DNA from 3 places in the Nocardia sp. NPDC088792 genome. Region 3 is predicted to be linked to each of the others. Evidence: riboswitches for the same ligand, from Rfam matches in the RefSeq annotation. Region 3 holds a riboswitch; each other region holds the start of a gene.
The links. A riboswitch is a leader RNA that binds a small molecule or an ion and turns the genes downstream of it on or off. The one in region 3 is predicted to bind magnesium.

Region 1: linked by a shared signal. The riboswitch ahead of ACIP5Y_RS22665 (MgtC/SapB family protein) and the one ahead of ACIP5Y_RS11860 (hypothetical protein) in region 3 are both predicted to bind magnesium.
Region 2: linked by a shared signal. The riboswitch ahead of ACIP5Y_RS37735 (stealth conserved region 3 domain-containing protein) and the one ahead of ACIP5Y_RS11860 (hypothetical protein) in region 3 are both predicted to bind magnesium.

Annotation. Positions count from the first base shown of each region.
Region 1 is NZ_JBIVKC010000003.1:986,064-993,564, reverse strand. It holds gene ACIP5Y_RS22695 (TetR/AcrR family transcriptional regulator) at 1-425, shown strand, start outside; gene ACIP5Y_RS22690 (alpha/beta fold hydrolase) at 443-1,219, shown strand; gene ACIP5Y_RS22685 (carboxymuconolactone decarboxylase family protein) at 1,216-1,833, shown strand; gene ACIP5Y_RS22680 (hypothetical protein) at 1,956-2,198, opposite strand; gene ACIP5Y_RS22675 (nitrate/sulfonate/bicarbonate ABC transporter ATP-binding protein) at 2,276-3,595, opposite strand; gene ACIP5Y_RS22670 (ABC transporter permease) at 3,607-5,346, opposite strand; gene ACIP5Y_RS22665 (MgtC/SapB family protein) at 5,343-6,050, opposite strand; M-box (ykoK) riboswitch at 6,246-6,420, opposite strand; gene ACIP5Y_RS22660 (TetR/AcrR family transcriptional regulator) at 6,562-7,188, opposite strand; gene ACIP5Y_RS22655 (hypothetical protein) at 7,267-7,501, opposite strand, start outside.
Region 2 is NZ_JBIVKC010000006.1:320,148-327,648, reverse strand. It holds gene ACIP5Y_RS37750 (AarF/UbiB family protein) at 1-2,107, opposite strand, end outside; gene ACIP5Y_RS37745 (hypothetical protein) at 2,113-2,967, opposite strand; gene ACIP5Y_RS37740 (vWA domain-containing protein) at 2,964-3,800, opposite strand; gene ACIP5Y_RS37735 (stealth conserved region 3 domain-containing protein) at 3,952-5,340, opposite strand; M-box (ykoK) riboswitch at 5,412-5,591, opposite strand; gene ACIP5Y_RS37730 (fatty acid desaturase family protein) at 5,817-6,911, opposite strand; gene ACIP5Y_RS37725 (hypothetical protein) at 7,020-7,427, opposite strand; gene ACIP5Y_RS37720 (AraC family transcriptional regulator) at 7,417-7,501, opposite strand, start outside.
Region 3 is NZ_JBIVKC010000002.1:543,236-550,736, reverse strand. It holds gene ACIP5Y_RS11875 (DNA polymerase domain-containing protein) at 1-734, shown strand, start outside; gene ACIP5Y_RS11870 (nitrate/sulfonate/bicarbonate ABC transporter ATP-binding protein) at 1,006-2,292, opposite strand; gene ACIP5Y_RS11865 (ABC transporter permease) at 2,361-4,118, opposite strand; gene ACIP5Y_RS11860 (hypothetical protein) at 4,118-4,867, opposite strand; M-box (ykoK) riboswitch at 5,049-5,219, opposite strand; gene ACIP5Y_RS11855 (DUF3558 domain-containing protein) at 5,301-5,828, shown strand; gene ACIP5Y_RS11850 (DUF3558 domain-containing protein) at 5,828-6,349, shown strand; gene ACIP5Y_RS11845 (hypothetical protein) at 6,390-6,581, opposite strand; gene ACIP5Y_RS11840 (AraC family transcriptional regulator ligand-binding domain-containing protein) at 6,945-7,501, opposite strand, start outside.

The sequences.
Region 1 (7,501 bases), on a different contig from region 3:
ACCGCACCGCACTGGCGATCGATGCCTTCGCCGCCCGCATCGACCAACAGGCACCGCTGGTCGAGACCGGCGACGCCGCAGAAGATCTCGTACAGGCGGTGGCGCGCCTGGCCGAGCAATACCAGGGCCGCGACGGAGTTGTCTTCGCCGAACTCATCGCCGCCGCGGTGCTGGAACCCGGCACCGCCGAACTACTCAACGACCACTTCTTCGCCCCTCGACGCGCCGCATTGCGCGCGCTGTGGGCCCAAGGCGTCAGCCGTGGCCAACTCGACCCGCACGCCGACGCCGACGCCATGATCGACCTGCTGTTCGGGCCGACGACATTTCGCCTGCTGCTGGGGCACGGACCGACCGACGCACCCGCAGCCGTTCAGCTCGCCCGCGCAGCGCTGCGCGGATTCACTCTTACTCCACCGCACTGACATTCGGAGGATCACCCATGCTGCCCATCACCGACACTCCGCAGCGGGAGAACGCGGCACATCCCGGCCGCACCCTGGTCGCTTCACACTCGTTCAGCTTCGCCCGCCGCGAGTGGATCGAGGCCGGCGCCCTACTGTCCGAACAGTTCCGGGTCGTGGCCGTGGACGCCCCCGGTCACGGTGAAGCGCACGACATTCCCGGCTACACGATGGCCGAGATGGCAGCCCAGTTCGCCGCCACCATCAACGAACTCGGCCTGACCGACTATGTGCTCGTCGGGCACTCGATGACCGGCAAGATCATGCAGATCCTCGCCAGTCGCGCGGGCGCCGAGCTGGGACTGGCGCACCCGCCCGCGAAGATGGTGCTGGTCACCCCGACACCGCTCGGCTGCGAAGTCGGCGGCCAGGAGCTGCGGGACTCGCTGTTCGCCAGCCGCCGAGACCGCGCGGACGCCGAAAAGTTCGTCCGCGACCGCACCGCGCTGCCCCTGCCACCCGAGGTGTTCGAGCGCTCCTGCGAGGACTATTCGCGGATGAACCGCAAGGCCTGGGACGCGTGGATCACCGAGGGCGTCAACGAGGACTGGACCGAGCGTGCCGCACCGATCGACGTCGAGACCCTGCTGATCGTGGCCGACCAGGACCCGGTCTGGGGCCTGGACATGCAACGTGAAACGACGATGCCCAACTTGACCCGTGCGAGGATCGCATCGATCGACTGCGGGCATCAGGTGCCGATGGAGGCGCCGCACGCCCTGTCCGAACTCATCACCTCGTTCGCCGCGTCATGACCGCCGTTGCGAGGCCATCGTCCGGGGACGAGAACTGGGGTGGACGCCTTCCCCTCGCCCGCTCGGGTCCACTGGACCGGGACCAGCTCGCACTGGCCGACGAGCTGCACGCGCAGGTCGTGCCGTGGGCTCGGCGATCGGGATTCCGCGCGGTCAGCGCGGAGGGGGACCTCATCGGGCCGTTCAACGCGTTCCTGCACCGCCCCGGCCCGGGCAAGCGGTACCTGGACTGGGTTCGCGCCGACCAGGCCGAATCAACGTTGGCTGCTCCGCTTCGCGAGATCATCATCCTCACGATCGGGGTGGCCTGGAACTCCGGCTATGAGATCTATGCCCACGCGGCAGTCGCCCGGCACGTCGGCATTGCCGAACCGGTGATCGCCGCGCTCCTGCACGGAGAACCGGCCGAGCAGCTCTCCGCCACCGAAGCCGCCGTGCACCGCTTCACCGACGAGCTGGTGAGCGCCCGATCGGTCTCCGACGACACCTACCGCCTCGCTCTCGAGGCGGTAGGGCAGGCCGGCGTGCTCGACATGGTGAACCTGATCGGTATGTATCTGGCAACCTCCGCGCTGCTCAACGCCTTTCAGATCCCCGCGCCGCCCGGAGAGTAAGCACACGACAGCGACCGCACGATAGGTGGCCCTGTGGTGATTCCCCCTGCCGATCAGAACAGGGTGTCTCCGGAAAATGAAAGCCATGGGCATATCGGGGGACTCGGCGGTTCGATGCCGAATCACCAAGGGTGGCAGCGGCCGTCGGGGTGACCCCACTGGTCGCCGTCGTCGTTGTGCCAGAAGCCGCGGTGGTCGCAATGGCGGTCGGTGCCGGGCGGCGCGCCGGGATCGCGCCAATCCGCGCCGTCGCTCTGATGCATCGGGATCACCACCGCGGCGGCCGCCGTCCCCGCGACCGAGGCCGTCACCATCACGGCTGCGGCCACCGCCGCGAGTACGTGTCCGATTACCTTGCGTCTCACGACGATCACATCCAGTCGTTCGAACCAGCAACGATCTGATTCGACCGTCGCTTCATCGTAAGGTCCGGACCCGTGGTTCAGGAGGCCTGCAGGTCGGCATCCTCGTCGGCGGTGATGCGCCCGGAATCGGTGTCGTAGTCATACAATTCGCCGTACCGGCCCCAATCGATGGCCAGTTCCAGCTGCCGGCGCGCATCATCGTCGGAGAATCCGCGCTTGAGCAGATCGAGAATGAAATCCGCGCGCACCGACTTGTCCCCGTTGCCGACCAGCGCCCCGCAGATCGTGCGCACCAGCGGTGCGCGCCGGCGGGCCTGACTGGCGAAAATGGCTTTACTGCGCTGGATATCGGCATTGGTGAAATTCGAGCCGATATTGGTCAGGATGACATCACCGGAATCGGCCAGCAGGAACCCCAGCAAGACCGCGGCATCGACGAGCGGCATCAGATCGTCGAGTTCGAAATTGAGCTCGTCGGCGATCACCGGCAGGTCCGCACGACCGCCCTTGCCGTACACCAGTTCCAGCAGACCCGCGATCCCGCCGACCGAGGCATCGGGCAGGGGAGTGGCGAACGGGGTGGCGGACTCGGTGGCCACCGCCGGCTGCACCTCGTCGCGGCCGGTGAGCAGACCGTAGATCTGATCCACCAGCGCCACGAAGCCGGGCGCGCGCTTGTTACGCGGGCGCGGCTGCTCCACCGGCACCTCGGCGATGATGCGGCCCGGATTCGAGCCCAGCACCACCACCCGGTCGGCCAGCAGCACCGCCTCCTCGATATTGTGGGTCACGATGCACACGCATTTGGTGGGGAAATCGTCTGTGTCCCACAGGTTCACGAGCTCGGTGCGCAGATTCTCCGCGGTCAGCACGTCCAGCGCCGAGAACGGCTCGTCCATGAGCAGCAGGTCCGGTTCCAGCACCAGCGCGCGAGCGAAACCGACCCGCTGGCGCATACCGCCGGACAGCTCCTTGGGATAGGCCGACTCGAACCCGTCCAGGCCGATCCGGTCGATCGCCTGCAGGGCCTGCTCGGCGCGCTGCTTGGGCGGCACCCCGCGCGCGGCCAGACCCAACTCCACATTGTCCTGCACCGTCAGCCACGGCATCAGCGCGAAGGACTGGAACACCAGCGCCGCACCGGGATTGGAACCCGTCAACGGCGTGCCCCGATAGCGCACCTGCCCGCCGGTCGGCGCCAGCAGGCCCGCGATGATCCGCAGCAGCGTGGACTTACCCGAGCCCGAGCGGCCCAGCAATGCCACGATCTCGCCCTCGCGCAGTTGCAGATTCATGTGCTCGAGAACATTGAGGCGTTCCCCGGCCGCACCGGTGAACGACATGTCGACATCGTCGATGTCGATGAGGACCTCTCCGGTGGTCACCGAGTTGGTCATAATCCTCCGTCCTAGAGCGAATAGCGGCGTTCTGCCAGCCCGTAGAGGCGCCGCCAGAAGAACCGGTTGAAACCGACGACGAAACAGCTCATCACGAGCACGCCGACCAGAATGCGCGGCGAGTCACCGGAACTGGTGGCCTCGGCGATGTAGGCGCCCAGACCCGTTGCCGTCAACGTGTGATCACCGAACTTCACCACCTCGGCCACGATCGAGGCATTCCACGCGCCACCGGCCGCGGTGATCGCGCCGGTGACGTAACTGGGGAAGATGGCCGGCAGGATCAGCTTGCGCCACCACAGCAGCCGCGGCAGCCGCAGATTCGCCGCCGCCTCGCGCAGATCGTTGGGCACCGCCGCGGCGCCCGCGATCACATTGAACAGGATGTACCACTGCGCACCGAGTGCCATCAGCAGCGTGCCCGCCCACTGCAGGCTCGCACCCGTCGCGATCAGCACCGCACCCACCAGCGGGAACAGGAAGTTGGCGGGGAAGCTGGCCAGCACCTGCACGATCGGCTGCGCGATACGGGTCACCTTGGGGTTCAACCCGATCCACACCCCGATCGGCACCCACACCGCCGTCGCCAGCAACAACAGCACCACCACGCGGATCAGCGTGATCCCGCCCAGCCCGAAGGCATGCCCGATCTCGCCGAAACCGGCTGTGCTGCCGATGTAGTGCAGCATGTGATAGCCGCCGTAGATCAGCGCCGCGAACACCACCAGCGTGAACACCACATCGGCGGCGCGCCGGCGCGCCGGCGGCACGTACAGCGGATGCTCGGCCAGCCCGAACACCCGCATCGCCCGATCCACCGGGAAGATCAGCGGCCCGAACACCCGGCCCAGCAGTCCGGGAATGTGGCTGCGGCGCAACAGATCCAGCACCAGGCTGCGCGGCCCGTCGGCGGATTCGCTGTCCTCCACCCGGAATCGTTCGGCCCACACCGTGATCGGCCGCCAGAACAGCACATTCAGCCCGATCACCATGATGATCATGACCGCGATGGCCAGCAGCACCTTGCCGGTCGCCGAATCCGCGGTCGCCGACGCGACATAGGAACCGATGCCCGGCAGCGCGTAATTGCGGTTGTTGACGCTGATCGCCTCGGCCGCGGTGAGGAAGAACCAGCCACCACCGAAACTCATCATGGCGTTCCACACCAGCGGGAACATGCCCGAGGGCACATCCACCCGCCAGAACCGCTGCCAGCGCGAGAGCCGCAGATTGCGGGCCGCCTCATCCAATTCGCGCGGCTGCGAGAGCAGGCTGTGATGGAACGCGAAGGTCATGTTCCAGGCCTGCGAGGTGAAGATCGCGAAGATCGACGCGCACTCCAGGCCCAGCGAGGACCCCGGGAACAGGGCGATGAACCCGGTCACCGTCACCGACAGGAAACCCAGGATCGGCACCGACTGCAGGATATCGAGGGCCGGCAACAGTACCTTCTCCGCGCGCGGCAGCCGCGCGGCCGCCTCGGCGTAGACGAAGGTGAACACGATCGACACCCCGAGCGCGATGAACATGCGCAACAGCGAACGCGCCGCGTAATAGGGCAGTTTCGCCGGATCGGTGGAGATATTGGTGGCCGCGGTGGCCTGATCGAAGGGCACGTGCATGCCCGCCGACACCTTGACGATGATCCAGATCAGGATGGCCGCACCCAGGAACACGGCCACATCCGCCCAGCGCGAGCGCGGGCGATCCAGCGCCCCGCGCGAGGGATAGGAGCGCAGACCGGCGGTCATTCGTCGGCCACCGTGGGCTGCGCCACCGTACGCCAGCCGACACTGGTCACCGACGGTTCCAGGCTCAAACGGCTGACCGCGGCCTCCATCTGACGATCATCGCGGCGGTCACCGGTGAGTTCGGCGCGCACCTCCACCCGGCCCGGCTGGGTGTCATGACTGGAAATCGACACCAGCCGGAAATCGGTGCGGGTCAGCGACTGCACCAGCAGTGCCCGCACATGGGCCTCGTGTGAATCGTCGGTCGCGGCGGTGAAGGCGTACAACGCCTCGATGTCGTGGGATTCCTGCGGGCGGTCGACCGCGCGCGCCGCGGTGCGCAGCGCGGTGTTCACCACGACCACCGCCACCGTGCCCGCCGCGGCCGTATCGAACATGCCCGCACCCGCGAGCGAACCCACCGCCGCCGAACACCACAGCGTCGCCGCGGTATTCAGCCCGCGCACCGTGAAACCCTCGCGCATGATCACACCCGCGCCGAGGAAACCGATACCCGAAACCACCTGCGCCGCAACACGAGTCGGGTCGGCGTCGCCACCGTGGAACCCGTGCGCGGACAACAGCACGAACAAGGTCGAACCCGCGGCCACCAGCGTGTTCGTCCGCAGCCCGGCCATGCGGGCGCGGTACTGGCGCTCGAACCCGATCACCGCGCCCAGCCCGACACCCGCGCCGAGCCGTAACAGCATCTCCAACGTCGACATGACGCCCTTCTCCCAGCTAGCGTCGGCGCACTCGAAATCGCACGCTACCGCCCGTGAGGTAGCGGAAAGCGGATTGTGTCGGTGTCGCCGAGTGAACGATTGGCTAACGGACCTGTGTCCCCATCGGGCATGCCGACCACCTCCTCGTTCCACCGCGCACGCGCCGGGGAGGGGCCCGGCGGACGCGCCGGGCACGGATACCACCCTTCGTAAGACCTTCAGCACTCCACGGCGTGAACCCGCTACGACAGCGGGAGCCGGTCGGGGCCACCCCTTAGTTCGGGGCGGCCTGTCCTGACCTTGGGCGTCTCTCGACGTTCGGGGTCGCCGGCCTGTATCCGTGAAGGAGCCTCAGCTAACGACGGCACCTTGCGCCAGCGAGTTAACACCGCGCCAACCGTTTCGGCAACTCGATGTGAGCGCGGTCCCAGGCGACCGGGCGGGCGCCGGAACGAGTTGCCCACTGCCGCAATCGCGCCGGTCGCGGGGGATCGGGCTCGAAGCCGACAGGTCAGCTGCGATACATCGTGCGGTAGGCGGCGATGGTCGCGACCAGGTGATCGACCAGCTGTTCGCGGCTGGCGCGCAGGGTGCCGTTCAGCCACGCGGAGAACATGCCCGCATTACCGCTGGCCATGGTCACCGCCGCCAGTCGCCGCCGCACCGGATCCTCGATGTGCGCGAACAGGTGATCCTGGATGAGGCGAGTGAAGGCGGGCATGACCGCGATCGTGGTCTGGCCCAGGCCCGTCGACGAATAGGGCTCGACCAGGAACAGCCGCGACTTGCGCGGATCCGCGAGCACCTTGTCCAGCAACACTTCCGACAGTGCGCGGTCGCGGCTCGGGTCGTCGACGACGGCGAACGCGGTCATCGGCTCCAGGAACTCGTCGGCGACCAGGCGATAGAGCACATCGAGCAATTCGTCACGGCTGGTGAAGGATTCGTAGAAATAGCGATCGGTCAGGCCCGCGCGCCGGCACACCGCACGCATGGTGACCGCCCCCGCGCCGGACTCGCCGATCAGGTCCAGAGCGGCCTCCAGCAGCGCCGCGCGCCGCACCTCACGGCGTTCGGTGAGGGTCGTGCCGCCCCAGATACGGGGTTCGGCGTCGGGGGAGGGCTGCTCGGTGTGCACCTCCTGAAGACTAATGCCCGGCACCGGGCGCCCACGCGCACCCGGCGCCGGAGCGGGCCGAAACGCCCGCGCCCGTGCTCAGCTGGTGACCACGCACGCGCTGCCCAGATCCAGGCCGCTGCCGACCTGCTCCCAGGCGAACTGCGGCCCGCCGCGCCACGACCAGGCCGTGATCACATGCGTTCCGGTCGAGGTCGGACTCCACGTGGTGGAGGCGTTCCCGCTGTTGTCCAGGCGCAGCTGCTGCTGACCGAAGCTCGCGCCATTGCTGTCGTTGAGATACACGTCCTCGTACGGACTGCCGTTCACCTGG
Region 2 (7,501 bases), on a different contig from region 3:
GAAGTGACGACAACGCCCGCCGCCGGCGGCGCGCCGCGGCCATGGTGGCGTCGACGGCCGCGAGTTCGGCGGGCGCGTTCCGGATCTTCGCCATGCGGCGGGCCAGCTCGTCGCGTTGCTTCGCCACCGCCGCGGCGGCCGTCGCGGCCTCCTCGGAGAGGGACCGCTGGCTGATTTCCAGCCGCTGCCTGGCGTTTTCGCTGCGCGTGCGAGCATCCGAGCCGATCACCCGGCGCTGTTCCTCCAGCTGACGGCGATCGGCGGCGAACTGGTCGGTTATGGCCGGGCCGCGGGCCGGTGCGTGAATCGTGCACCGCGCCCGCATCATTGCGGCCAGCCGGTCCCGCCACTCCATCAGCGCATTCGCGGTGGCCTCCCCGATACCCCTGATATGCACCGAGCGCCCGTTCGGCAGGAAGAATGTCGTGGTCACCGAGTTGTCGCCGCCCACGCCGTGGCGGAGCCGAATTCGAGTGAAGTCGGCCGCCGTTCGGATCCCGTGCTCCGCCAGCTCCGCCGCGATTCCCCGCCCTATTCCCGCGATCGCCGCACCGGACAGGCTGAATGTGGCGAGTTCGCGCTGCACGAATTCACGCTGCTCCTGGAGGAGTGCGGCCGCGAGCCCATCCTGCAGCGCCTGTCCCAGCGCATCGATACGGCGATCCAGACCGGCGGAGGCCATGACCCGGTGCCGCTCGATCTCGGCCCGTTCCTTGTCGTATTGGCGCCGCAACTGATCCCGCAGACCGTTCAGGTGCGCCAACTGCTGCTGCTCCGACGCATCGAGCAGGTTGCGATCACGCTGGACGGCCCCCGCCGCGTCCGCGGTGTCCACGATCCCGCGGCGATGCGCTTCCAGATCGCGCACGTACTGCCGGAGCGTGACGAGCTCGACCCGCGAGCGCCGGGCGGCCGACACCGCCAGGGCCGCCGCGACGATCGGGCCGGCCGCGATCGCGACCGGGGCGCCGAAATTCAGGCACACCACCGGGATCAGCAGCGTGAGCAGGAACAGCAGCAGAACCAGGACATCGGCGGTCCGGCGACCGGCGAACCCCGCCTTCCCGTCGAGTGCGGCCGGGACCTCGACGCGCGGCAGCAGCGCGACCGGGGCCACATGCCCCGCCATCCACCGGGGCAGGCCATTGCCGGCCGCTCCCCCGTCCGGCGCCGGCGCCTCGGCGGCGGTCGTGGCCAAGGCGGGCAAGGTCATCAGAGGCTGGGCGACCAACAGCCGGACCTGCGCCGCTAACTGCCGGATCCGCCCGTCCGAATGCGCGAGCAGGGCCGGAAAGCGCTGCGAGATCGACGGATCCTCGAAGTCCGCCTCCCGCAGCAGCAGATACTCCCCTTGTGGTTCGTGCAGTCGCTCCCACAGCTCCGGATCGATGGCGACGGCCTTCAACGCGAGATAGATGACCCACGCGGAGAATCGGTCCAGCGTCGCATCGAAATCGTAATCACCGCGCTGCGGGGACTGATAGTTCCGGTGCCCCCGTTCGGTGCCGCCCAGACCGGCCAGCGCCGGGACGAACATGCCGTCGTAGTCCAGCAGCCGCAGCGTGTCATCCTCCGCGACGAGCAGATTGCCGTGCTGCAGATCGCCGTGCGCGATGCCGTACACCGCGAGATCGGCGATCAGCTCCGCGAACCGTTCGGCCACCCGGTCCACCGCGCGGCTGTCCCGGTGGTGCACATCGAGCCACGCCGCCAGCGTGGTGCCCTGCGCCCATTCCATTTTCAGCACCGGATATCGGCTCGCGCCGACCAGCACGGCATCCGGCAGATATTCGAATCCGATCTTCCAGGGCTGCGACAGCTCCGCCGCGGACAGGGCGGCCAGCTTCTCACTGATGGCGCGGTATCTGGCCTGCTGGTCGGGCACATAGCGGGTGAAGCATTTGACGGCGTAGCGGTGACCGGTCCGGGTGTGGGTCATCGGGAACACGCTCGCGAATGCGCCCGAAATGGCCCGGGGCTGCCGGAGTTTGGTCAATTCCGGGACCGAATCCCTGAGCTCGGCGTGTGTGAAGCACAGGCTCGGATGCTGCAGGGCCTCTTGATAATTGCCCGCGGTGGGAAAAGCCCGGGCAATCCCCGTCGTCATCCCCGCTATCTCCCCTCGACGTCGATGCGGATCAAGGCGACGTCGTCGTTTCGAAGGTCCTGCCGGGCCCGCAGTTTGCCCAGCCATTCGGCGAATCCGGGCGTATCGTGCGGACCGCCGAACTCCAGGAGTTCGCGCAGCGCCGCACCCGGGTCCCCCGCAGCCAGGAGCCAGGCCGCCAATGCGTCCGACATCAGCAACAGCCTGTCACCCGGCAGGCACGTACCCGTGTCGAATCGGGTACGAGCCGTCAACAAGGCGGTGTCATGGTTGCGACTGCCGAAAAGGTCGGGGGTCGTTCCGAAATCCTCGGCGCTCTCGATCGGGAACGACCGGATCAGCGCCTCGTCGCGAATATGGAACAGGCACGAATCACCGAGTGCCGCCGCGTGCCAATGCCATTCGGGGGTTGCCCCCGCCTCGGCTTCGGGTCCACCGGGCGAATCGCCGGGTGCGACACGCACGGTGAGCATGGTGGCGAAGGTGCTGCCCGCCAGCTTCGCCTGCTCGTACCATCGCAGGGGGCGGCCCGCCGCGGCGCGACCGCCGGCGTACTCCGCCAGCCAGGGATCCCAGCGGCCCACCACCTCGGCGGCGAACTCCTCGTACGCGGTCCCCGGCGCGAAGAAACCCGGATCCGGCAGGGCCTTCGCCACCGAGACCGCGGCGAGCAGGCGGGCCCAATCCTTCGCCAGCACACTCTCGGTCGCGCCATCGCACACGCTGGCCGCGAGCGGACCCTCGATCAGCTCATCGAACGGAAGATCCGGCAGCACGCAGACCGCGTCCTCGCATTCGGCCGCGGTGCAGCCGTGCTTGGGCGCGATCAGATGGGTTACGTACAGGCCGGGAGTTGTCACCGCAGATCGGTCGCACGTGTCCCGATGTCCAGGAATTGGACCACCGATGTGATGTCCGCGTTGTAGACGAAACCGCGTGTGGTGTCGCCGACCAGTTGCCCCTGGGCGGCCGCGTAGGCGCGCATATGGCTGGGCAGCACGCTCGACATGCCGAAGAGCGTGCGGGAGTACGCATCCGGCAGGCCGTGATCGGAAGCCGGGAAGGTGACCGGGGACCCGCCGGTGGCCGAGACGTGCAGATTGAACAGCAGTACCGCGCCGTCGGCGGTGGCCTGCGAGGTCAGTTCGGTGGCGGCCTCGGTGGGTATGCCGTCGGTCGATTCGCCATCGGTGAGATTGATGACGATGGGCGGGAAGCCCGCCGGATACCGCTCGATCCAGCCCTTCACGAGGTTCTCCGCGTAGCGCAGCGCGCGGTTCATCGGGGTGCCGCCGTCGGCGTGGGGATCCATCCACAGCGGGAAGGTCACCGTCGTCTCGACGAGCCCGCCCGCGCCGTCGGGCACCTTCTTGGCACGCTCGTCCACGCGGGCCGGATTGTCGGCAACCTCGCTGAGCGGCACCAGATCACGCCCGGCCAGCGCGCCGGAGAAGGCCGAGCCGACGGTCGCGCCGTAGCCGATCACCGCGACATGGAAGTAGTCCCGGACTCCTTCCTCCTTGGCGCACTTGACGGCTAGTTCGGTCAGCAGCCGATTGATCGCATCGGCAACGACATCCGCCTTCCGCTGCGGTACGCCGCCGCCGATCTGATCGTTCATCGACGTCGATCGGTCGACCAGGAAGATGAAGCAGGTCGGATTCGTCCGGCTGATCTCTGCCGTGTACGGCATGAGCGCTCCCCAATGCTTTGCGAAACACGTGCTTGGCAACACACGAGACTCACCCCATGATGCCGCGCCACCGGCAGCGCGGCATCCATACGATCCAACCTCTCAGCCACTGGACTCCAACCTCCCAGCGGAGTCCCAATTTCGGTGGTGGTCAGACGGCGATCGGTTCGGCGCGGTCGTCGCCCGGCGACCGTAGCTCGACGCGCTCCCAGGGGGCGGGCTCCGGGAAGTAGTGCTGCAGGAAGTTGCGCACACGGGAGCTGCGGTGCGCTTCCTCGATCTCGGGGAAACTGCCGTCGTTCAGGCAGAAGAAGTCGGCATCGCGCCGAATCCCCAGTCCGACAAGCTGATCCAGCCCCTCCCGCGTAGTGGTATCGATGTAGCGGGCGCGGGCCGTTTCGTTCTGCACCGCGCGGCCGGAGAGCAGCGCGTAGTAGTGGTAGAGCGAATTGGTGACGGAGATATCCGTGCTGGAACGGAAACGACTGGCCTGGGTGCGGGCGAAATCGTCGGCGAAAACGCCCTCCAGCTCGAACAGCACACTGCGCCGCAGCGGAGCCGGCGCGTGCTCGAGATGCCGGGTGATCAACTGGCCGAAACGATTCCGCAGCAATTGCCGGTTATTGCGGGCCGCATTCTCGAATCCGCTGCGGCGCACGGCACGGGTGCCGGTGCCGATGCGCACGGGGGATTCGATGAACTTGCTGATCCCACCCGCAGTGAAGAACATCGTCGGCCGCATGGGACGACCGAAGAACATATCGTCATTGGCGTAGAGGAAATGCTCGCTCAGCCCCGGGATGTGGTGCAGCTGCGATTCCACGGCATGCGAGTTGAACGTGGGCAGGCTCGACCGATCCGAAAAGTGTTCGGCCGCACGCACGATCGTCACCTGCGGGTGCGCGTCCAGCCAGGCCGGCGGCGTGCAATCGGTGGCGATGAAGATGCGCCGCACCCACGGCGCGTTCGCGTAGACCGACCGCAGCGCGTACCGCAATTCGTCGATCTGGCGGACGCGCGCCGGCGCGCCGTCACCCTCGCCGAGCAGCGCCTCGGAAATCGCCGCGGACCGCAGCGCATTCCGCGCCGGATCGGCGGCATCCACCCAGGAGAACACCACGTCGATATCGAAATCCACATCCCCGGCATGCACATCGAACATGCCGCGCAACGTGTCCCAGTCGTAGCCGAAACGGCGGATCCGGGTCCGCTGCAGATCCTCGGCCGGAATCCGTTCGCGGGTAAGGGCATTGGGCCGCGGGCCGAGCAGCCCGTCGGCGCGGTGATGCCAGAATTCGATATCCACCGTGCCGGGACCGGCGGCGGCGCTGACCAGCGCATCGACGCGCGGGCGATAGCGCTGATCGATGGCCAGCGCCGGTTCGTCGCGCTCGGACCGGATCAGCAGGAACGGAATCTCCTCCGCCACCAGTACCGCGCGCAGCGCCAGCAGATTACCCAGCGCCGAACGCTCGATATCCGGCACGGCCGCCGCGCCATCGGCCACAGCCGCGGGGACACAGCTCAATACATTCCTCATCGTCACACCTACCTAGAACACAGCCGGAATCAGTGACGCACGAAAGAGTTCTGAACGCGAAAGACCTTCGCGTACTACCCCACACGTTGAGTTTCGACACTGAGCGACGTATCCCTGCGGTGCGCAGAATCCGGAAGCCACTTGGGATCAACCCTTAAGCCGGGAAGATCTGTCCTGATCTTGGGCGTCTCTCGACGTCGTCAGATCAGTGGCCTATGTTCGTTCAGGAGCCTCACCTAACGAGGTGCAGTCGCCATCCTAGCCGCCGCTCTTGGGCACGACAACCGGCCCCGGCCCACCTGAACAGCGCCACTGGCCGTCGGCGTACTGCGGAAACTGCCACGGCGTGTGGCATTTCAGGTCCGGCGGCGGTGTTTGCGGCGCGGGATCGGCCGCGGCCGATCCCATCACACTCCATGCGCACAGCACACCCACGGCTACGGCGGTCCAGCGGTGAGACATACGTCTCCATTCCTTCAGGCGGGCTGCCGGAGCGGACTGCCGGCCTCGTGCAAGTGTCGCAGCGCCTGTGCGTAGGACTCCAGGAGACCGGTCTCGCAGTACGGGATTTCGTGCTCGGCGCAGAACGCGATCACCATCGGCCGCGCCAGGCGCAGATTCGGGCGGGGCATCGAGGGGAACAGATGATGCTCGATCTGATAGTTCAGGCCGCCCAGCGCCACATCGGTGAACCAGCTGCCGCGCACATTGCGGGAGGTGAGCACCTGACGCCGGAGGAAATCGACGGCGCCGGGCTCGTCGAATACTTCCATCCCCTTGTGATTGGGTGCGAAGGTGCAACCCATGTAAAGGCCGAACAGGCCCTGCTGCACCGCGATGAAGACGAGCGCCTTACCCGGTGACAGCACCAGGAATACGACGGACAGGTAGGCGACCGCGTGCAGGGCGAGCAGCGCGCCCTCCCAGCCCCAATTCGGTATCGACCGCCGCCACACCGCACGCACGCTGGACCAGTGCAGGCTGCCGCCCTCGAGCAGCAACATCGGGAAGAACAGCCACGCCTGATAGCGGAAGATGAATGCCCGGAAACCGCGACCGGTCGCGGCGCGCCCGCTCGAATGCGCCAGGATGCCCATCACATCGGGGTCCGCGCCCTCGGTATTCGGATTGGCGTGGTGCCGATTGTGATTGCTGGTCCACCAGCCGATGCTCAAACCGATGCCGAGATTTCCGAACAACAGCCCGGCCAGATAATTGACCCGGCGGGTGCCGAAGATCTGCTGATGCCCGGCATCGTGGCCGAGGAATGCGAACTGCGCGAACACCAGCGCGAGAAATACCGCGGTGCCCAGCTGCCACCACGAATCGCCGATGAGCGCGAACGCAACCCACCCGCCCAGGAAGGCGGCCACCGTGATCCCGGCGCGCACGCCGTAGGACCGCAGGCGCCGATTCAGCAGTCCGGCATGCCGGATCTGGCGCATGAGCACCGCGTATTCACTGCCACGCCGAGCACCCGAGGCGGGCTCGGGCCGCGGTTCGGTGTCGATCAGCAACGCGGAAAGGGGAATTGCGCTGTCGGGGTCACCGACTGCGGAAGGTACGGGCACTCCACCTACGCTATCCGCACGAGGCGAACAACAGGCCCCTGTCGCCGAAACAATTAGCGGCGTGGCACGCATCGGCCGCGTTCCGCCGCACAAAACCGCAGCGTGCGCCTAGGGCGTGAGCTGATCGAGCAGCCAGCGCGGACCGACCGTCACGGCCCCGAACGGCTCGACGCGCTCACGTAATCCGCGATCCGCCGTCACCACGGTGATCGCCCGATCGCCCTGTTCCGCCACCGCCGCGGCCACCACGCGCACGATCTCGTCATCGCCGGACCCGGCGGCCGGCACCACGCGCAGTCCGTCGAACTCGGCCGCATCACCGGCGACCGCGGCCTTGGCCGCGCCCTCGAGCACGACGGTCACCTCGGTCGGCTGCCCCGAATCCAGTTCCGCCGCGGCCAACTGCCCGAGCAATCGCCGGGCCGCCCCCGCCCGGTCGCGCCACCATCCGTCGGGTCGCGAACCCACCACATTCGCCGCGTCCACGACGATCAGCCGAACTGCGTCATCCGTCACGCCCCCAGTCTTCCCCCTCATATTCGCGGTGGCCGACATTGACCGTTTGTGGCCCGATACGGACGGCCTTCGCG
Region 3 (7,501 bases):
AGACGATCTGGGCGGAGAGCTCGAAACGTGAAGTGACGTACGCACTCTGCGACGATGTGCGCACCCTGCTCTGGTTCGGCAACCAGCGCGCCGTGGAATACCACGTCACGTTGCTGCTGGCCGAGGGCCTGGCCGACTATTCCGGCAGCCCGACCCATCTGGTGCTGGATATCGACCCCGCACCGGACCAGCCCTTCCGTCAGGTGGTGGACGCCGCCGAACTGATCCGCCGGGCGCTGGCCGCCGACGGCCTCGCCGGCGCGGTGAAGACCAGCGGCTCCAAAGGCGTGCACATCTTCGTCCCCGTCGTGCCCGGCATCAACCTGGAGGACGCCGCGGCCGCCACCCGCGCCATCGCCGCGCGTGCCGAACGCCTCGACCCCGCCCTCGCGACCACCGCCTTCATCCGGGAAGACCGCGGCGGCAAGGTATTCCTGGACTCGACGCGGGCAGGCGGCGCCACCGTGGTGGCCGCCTACAGCCCGCGCATCCGCCCCGGCGCGACGGTGTCCTTCCCCGTCAGCTGGGCAGACCTACCCGCCATCGACCCGCACGACTTCACAATCCGCACGGCCGCAAAGGAACTCGGCGACCGCGACCCCTGGACCGAGCACATGCCCGCGCCCCAGGCGCTCCCCGAAGACCTGATCGCCGAGGGCCACACCATCCCCGTCGCCCGCGTACAAGCCATGCACGAGGGCAAGCGCCGCGCCAAAGCCCGCCGCGAACCCTGAACCGCCGCAGCAGAACTCTGAAACCCTGAACCAACGCGGCAGCACTCTGAAACCCTGAACCAACGCGGCAGCACTCTGAAACCCTGAACCAACGCGGCCGAACGCTGAAGCGCGCCAGCCGAACCCTGAAGCGCGCCGGCCGAACCCGGAAGAGCGTCGGCCGCACCCGGAAGCTGGCCAGGGCGCACCAGGAGGACGCAGCATCCGACGTCAGCCGTGGATCGGGTGCCGGGTCAGTAGCTGTTCGGCCGCGTCGTATTGATACTGCTGTTCAGCCGTGGATCGGGTGCCGAGTGAGCAGCCGTTCCGCTGCGTCGTATTCGTAGAGCTCGGCGTAGCGGCCCCAGTCGACCGCGATCCGGAGTTGTTGCCGTGCTGCGTCTTCGGTGAAGCCTCGGCGTAGCAGGTCGAGGAACAGGCCGTCGCGGACCTGTTCGCCCGGGGCGCTGGTGAGCGCGTGGTCGATGGCGCCGACCAGTGGCGCCTTCGCGCGAGCCAGGCGCGCGAAAATCGCCTTGGCGGTATCGATATCGGCCTCGGTGAAGAGCCTGCCGTCGAGGGTCAGGTCGAGATCGCCGTCGGCGGCGGTGGCCAGGCCGAGCAGGGTGGCCGCATCCACCAGGGGCATCAGGTCGTCGAGTTCGAAACGCAGCCCGGCGGCCAGATCTGGCAGGTCGGCGCGACCACCGGTGGCGGCCACCAGATCCAGCATGCCGCCGATGCCGTCCACGCTCGCATCCGGCAGCGGCCGAGTGGTGGGGGTCGGCGTGATGGACGCGTGGTCACCGTCGAACGGCGAGTCGGTGAGCATGCGATAAGCCTGATCCACCAGCTGCTGGAAGTGCGCGCCGCGGGGATCCCGCGGGTGTTCGAGACCGATCCGGATCTCACCCTTGATGCGGCCGGGATTGTTGTCCAGCACCAGGATTCGGTCCGCCAGCAGCACCGCCTCCTCGATATTGTGGGTGACCATCAGCATGGTCTTGGTGGGGAACGCGGTCTCACCCCACAAGCGCATGAGCTCGCCGCGCAGGTTCTCCGCGGTGAGCACGTCCAGCGCCGAGAACGGCTCGTCCATGAGCAGCACTTCCGGCTGCACCACCAGGGCGCGCGCGAAGCCGACCCGCTGCCGCATACCGCCGGAAAGCTCCTTGGGATAAGCGTTCTCGAAACCGTCGAGACCGATCATGTCGATGGCATCGGTGACGCGTTCACCGCGCTCGTACGCCGGCATCCCCTGTGCGCGCAGCCCGAGTTCGACATTCTCCCGCACCGTCAGCCAGGGCAGCAGCGCGAAGGTCTGGAAGACCATGGCGGTACCGGCGGACGGTTCGGTGATCTCGGCGCTGCGCAGCCGCGCGGTACCGGCCGAGGGCCGCACCAGACCGGCGATGATCCGCAGCAGAGTCGACTTGCCGGAGCCGGATTTCCCGAGCAGCGCAACGATTTCCCCTTCGCGCAGCTCCAGGCAGACATCGGAGAGCACAGGCAGTTGCTCCCCGGAGGGGTTGGTGAAGTTCTTGGTGACACGATCCACGGTGATGACCGGAGCGGACATGGTAGTTCTCCCTACATCAATGACAAGCGCGCGAGGCGCTGAAATACACACGAGCGCGAGGCGCTGAATTACACGAGCGCGAAACGTTTTTCGGCCTGCACCTGCAGCCGTCGCCACACCAGCCGGTTGATGGCCACCGTGACCACGCTCATGACGAAGGTGCCCAGCAGCACCTTGGCGAAGTCACCGGCGGCGGTGGCATTGGTGATGTACGCGCCGAGCCCGAACGCCTCGAGATGGGTGTGCCCCGATTCGACGACCTCGCCGACCAGCGTCGCGTTCCACGCCCCGCCGAAGGCGGTGATGGCGCCGACCACATACCCGGGCGCGATCGCGGGCAGTATCAACGACTTCCAGCGCTGCAGGCCGTGCACGCCCAGATCGTCCATGGCCTCCCGCAGATCGGTGGGAATCTGCCCGGCCGCGGCGATCACATTGAACAGCACGTACCACTGCGCACCCAGCGCCATCAGTACGGTGCCGCCGATATTCAGCGAGACACCCGTGTAGGTGAGCGCCGCGATCACGAAGATGTACAGGAACTGCGCCGGGAAACTGGCCAGCACCTGCACCACCGGCTGCGCGAACCGGCAGACCCGCGGATTCATGCCGATCCACACGCCGATCGGCACCCACACCACCGTGGACACCACCAGCAGCACGATCACGCGGAGCAGGCTGGCCAGGCCCATGAGGGTGGTGGGCCCGAATTCCGCGAAGCCGACGGTTCTTTCGAAGTAGGCGGCCAGCGTCCAGGTCCCCCAGGCCAGCGCCGCGAACAACAATCCGAAGAAGATCGCGTCACCGGTGCGGCTGTCGCGCCGGTCGTCGTACGCGGACCGCGTGCTGTGCCCGAACACCCGCATGACCCGGTCGAGGCCCTCACCGACCGGCCGCAGCAGCCGCGCGGTCCGGCCCGGCAGCGTGGAGCGCCGCAGCAGGTCGAGCACCAGACTCCGTGGCGCCAGCGCACTTTCGGTGTTCTCCACCCGGAAGCGCTCCGACCATGCCGTGAACGGCCGCCAGAACAGGACATTCACCAGCACGATGGTGATCACCATGACCGCCGCGCCCAGCATGAGATCCCCGACCTGCGCATCGGCGGTGGCGGCGGCGATGAAACTGCCCATGCCGGGCAGTGCCTGATCATTACCCGCGACCGTGATCACCTCGGACGAGGCGAGCATGAACCACGCGCCGCCGAAACTCATCATGCCGTTCCAGATCATCGGCACCATAGCGGTCGGCACCTCCAGCCGCCACAGCCGCTGCCAGCGGGTCAGCCGCATCATGCGCGCCGCGTCATCGAGCTCCCGGGGCATATTGCGCAGTGCCTGGTAGTAGGCGAAGGTCATGTTCCACGCCTGCGCGGTGAAGATGGCGAAGATGCACGCCGCCTCGGCACCCAGGTACGAGCCGCGGAACAGGGCCACGAACGCCGTCACCGTGATCGAGACCAGCGCCAGCACCGGTACCGACTGCAGCACGTCGAGCATGGGCACGAGCACCTTCTCGGCGCGCCGCGACCGCGCCGCCCACTGTCCCACGATCAACGTGAACACAATGGACGCGAGCAGCCCGAGGAACATGCGCAGCGTGGTCCGCGCCGCGTAGTACGGCAGGTTCGACGGATCGGTGGAAACGGTGTCCTGCCCGGTGTCCGGCGTCCAGGGCACCGTCATATCGCGGAACAGCCTGAGCACCACGATGATCAGTACGGCGGCCGCGCCGATCAGCAGGTAGTCCGTCGCGCGGAGCCGGTTGCGGACGGCCGGCCTGTCCGGAGTCGTCTTGGGGCTGTTCGGGATTGCGATGTCGAGTGTCATCAGTCGTTCGCCTCCGGACCGGGCGGGGCGGTCATGACGTTGTAGTAGTGGACGGCCGACGCGATCAGCGCGGGCACGCCGATGATCAGGTTGAACACGACCACGCCCATACCGGCGCCGGCGACCGCGCCTGCGAGACAGCCGACGATCGTGCCCAGCGGCCCGGCGGTCGCCGTGCCGAGGGCACCGGTGAATACACAACCCAGCGGCCCGCCGACGATCGCGCCCAGCAGCGTGCCCACCGCGAGTGCGACGGTGAGCTCGTTGTTGACATTGGCCATGGCCGTGTTCATCCGATCCTCGGGGGTATCGGAGATGTGCTGCGCCAGCAGGATCGGCTGGGTGGCGCGGGCCTCGGCGTCGAGTTGCGCCGTCCGGCTGCGTTCTTCCGTGGTGGCGGGCCGGCCCAGGTCGGTGCGCGGGGTGAGGGTCGCGGTGGTCCCGTCCACCTGCGCGTCGACCGGGAAAACGGTGTCCTGCCGGATGATCGTCAGCGGGATCGCCGTGAGCGTCACGCCGTCCGGATCGGTGATGCGGAGCTGATTTCCGGCGACCCGGAGCGACCCGGCATCGGTGTGCAGCACCACCGACCGGCCTTCGATCCGCGCCTGTCCGTCGATGGCAGCGGCGGGGGTGGCGGCTTCGGCGGGACCGGTGTGTTCCGGCGGCTCGGCCAGGCCGACGGCATGGCCCGCCAGGGCGGTGGTGGTGATCGTCGCGGTGGCGAGCGCGAGCATACGAATTCTCATCTTTTATGCCTCGTGTGATCGCTGCCCGAATTGTATTCAGGGCAGCACGAATTTACCGATCGGCACTGTGGCGCCTACGGTGATGAATTTTTCTCGCGAAATTCCGCTGTCGTTCCGGAATTGCGCATGCGTGTATTCCGATGAGCACGCTGGGAGGAAGGCCCGTGGATCATGAGATGGGCAGACACCCCTCTCGTCAGAGCTTCGGCACTGTACGACGTATCGCTATGAACGGAAGCCACCTTGGATAACCCCTTAATCCGGGGAAATCTGTCCTAACCTTGGGCGTCTCTCGACGTCGTCAGATCAGTGGCCTGTGTTCGTACAGGAGCCTCGCCTATCGAGGTGCAATACCCAACGTAGTAAAGGCCCCGTAAAAAGTCAAAAGGCTTCTTTTCGGCGCATCTTCGATACGTCGCCTACTCTGGTCGGCGTGGTGAGAGCAGTATCGGCAGCGGCAGGGATCGCCCTGATCGGGGTGGCGATAGCGGGCTGCGGGCATGCGGGCCGGCCGGCCGCCGCGCCGACGACCACGAGCGCCGGGCCGATCGCGCCCTCCCCGAACACGGTCGGGCTCTGCGGCGCGCTCTCCGACTCCGATGTCGCACAGGCGACGGGAGTGCAAGGCCTGCAGCGCGTTGCGGTCAATCCGTTCAGCTGTAGCTGGCAGCCGGACGGCGGCGGCGATTACACCGTGATCTTCCACTGGTTCCGTGGCGCCGGGCTCGACGCGCGCCGCGATCAGATCACCGACAGCACACCGGCCACGGTGACGGTGGGCGGCCGATCCGGGCTGATGTGGACCTCCGCGCAATCGTGCGAGGTGGGCGTGCCCTTCGGCGGCACCGACTTCATCGATTGGTCCATCAAGGCGAACACTGCCGAAAACAGCCGCCCACAGCCGTGTTCGGCGCTCCAGCAGCTGGCCGCGGAGACCTTGACGAAGGCGGGGCAGGGGTAATGCGCAGGGCCCGGACGAGTTTGGCGCTGGCCGTGGCCGCGGTGGCCGGCATGGTGACGCTGTCGGGATGCACGCAGCATTCCGGGGATTCGGCGGTGCGGCAGTCGGTCGACCCCAATCTGCTGGCCGGGTGCGGTCCGATCGAGGATCAGAAGATCGCGCAGATCATCGGTGTGACCGGTCTGAAACAGCAGAGCCAGCCCACCATCTGCAATTGGACCGGCCGGAATTCGGCCGGCGCCCCCGTCGATGTCACCTATGCCTGGCTGCAGAACGACACCATGGGCCGCGAGGCCGACGTGGCCGGGCAGTCCGGTTATCAGATCGAACGAGTGGTCGTGCGGCACTTCTCGGGTATGTACTGGCACGACCCCGGCAATCCGGGCAGCTGCGCGGTCACGGTGGCCGATACCGGAACCGTCACCTGGTGGGTGCAGAACCGCGACCGGTCCGCGCAACCGGATCCGTGCGCCGCGGCAATGACTTTGGCCGAGGCCACCCTCGCGGTGGACGGCGTCTGACGGTCTGCTGCAACCTGTTTCAGCCTTTTTCCGGGCCGTCTCAGTGCTTGAGAAACGTTGCAGCGATGTTCCAGAACATGTTCTGGTCCACCGCGTGGAAATCCCAGGTCTCCGTGAGGCTGTGCGTGGCGGTCACGATCGCCGGGATGTCGAAGTCGTGACGGCTGGCCGTGCCCTTGGCCTCGACGGCGGTGATGACGAAGGCGGTGGCGGTTTCTGCGGTGTGGGGCATATGCGAGCTCCAATCGAGTACCGGGCCGGGTAGGTCGTGCGGGGCGGTGCGGGCGGTGCAGGGCATTTCCGGTGGTGCAGGGCATTTCCGGTGGTGTGAAGTGCACTGGTGACGCAAAGTGGAACAGCCGTGCGGGGCGATGCGTGGCCACGGACATCGTCGGCCGCGCCACGCATCTGAACGCCGTGACGCGCTTCGCGGCCGGCGCGTCACTGGCGTTTCCGTCCAGTTTTGTTTCGGCGAGTGACGCAGGGGAGTTCCGAAAACGCCAACTCGGTCGAAGGGGCGCCAAACTCTTGCTGGGGAGTTGCCCAAATACCGTACGGTAGGTGCCTTTTGGGGGTGCAACCGGGGTCGGATCACTCAGGAAACGTCGCGTCCGCGCCACCTGTGCACCGCCCGGCGGAGGCTCGCGGGATCGGCGTAACCGAGGAATTCCGCCTGCTGAGCGCGTGGAAGATGTTCCGCCCGGCGCAATCTCCGCTGCCGCGCCAGATCGAGTTCGCGGCGCCAGCTGGTGCCGTGCTCGGTGAGCCGCCGCTGTAATGATCTAGGTGAGGTCAGCAACCGTCTTGCCACCACCTCCAGCGTCGCCGAACCCTCCGTCAGTGTCGCATCGAGCGCCGCGCCCAACCGGTCCAGCCACGTCACCTCGGACTCCGGGGTCGCGGGCAGAGTTGCCGCGTAGGACAGCAGAATTGCCGTCAACTCCGGATCCGCGGACTTCATCGGCAGCGCCAGATCCGCTGCCCGCAAGGTGATGCTGTCCGAGCCGGACCCGAAATCGATTGCGGTGGCGCCGAACAACTCGGTGAAGGCGGTGCGTGACGCCGGGGCCGCCTGCCGGAACGAAACCCGCGTCGGCACCAGCGGATACCGCGTCGCGCCGCGCGCCCGGCCGATGATGAGCGCGAATGCGG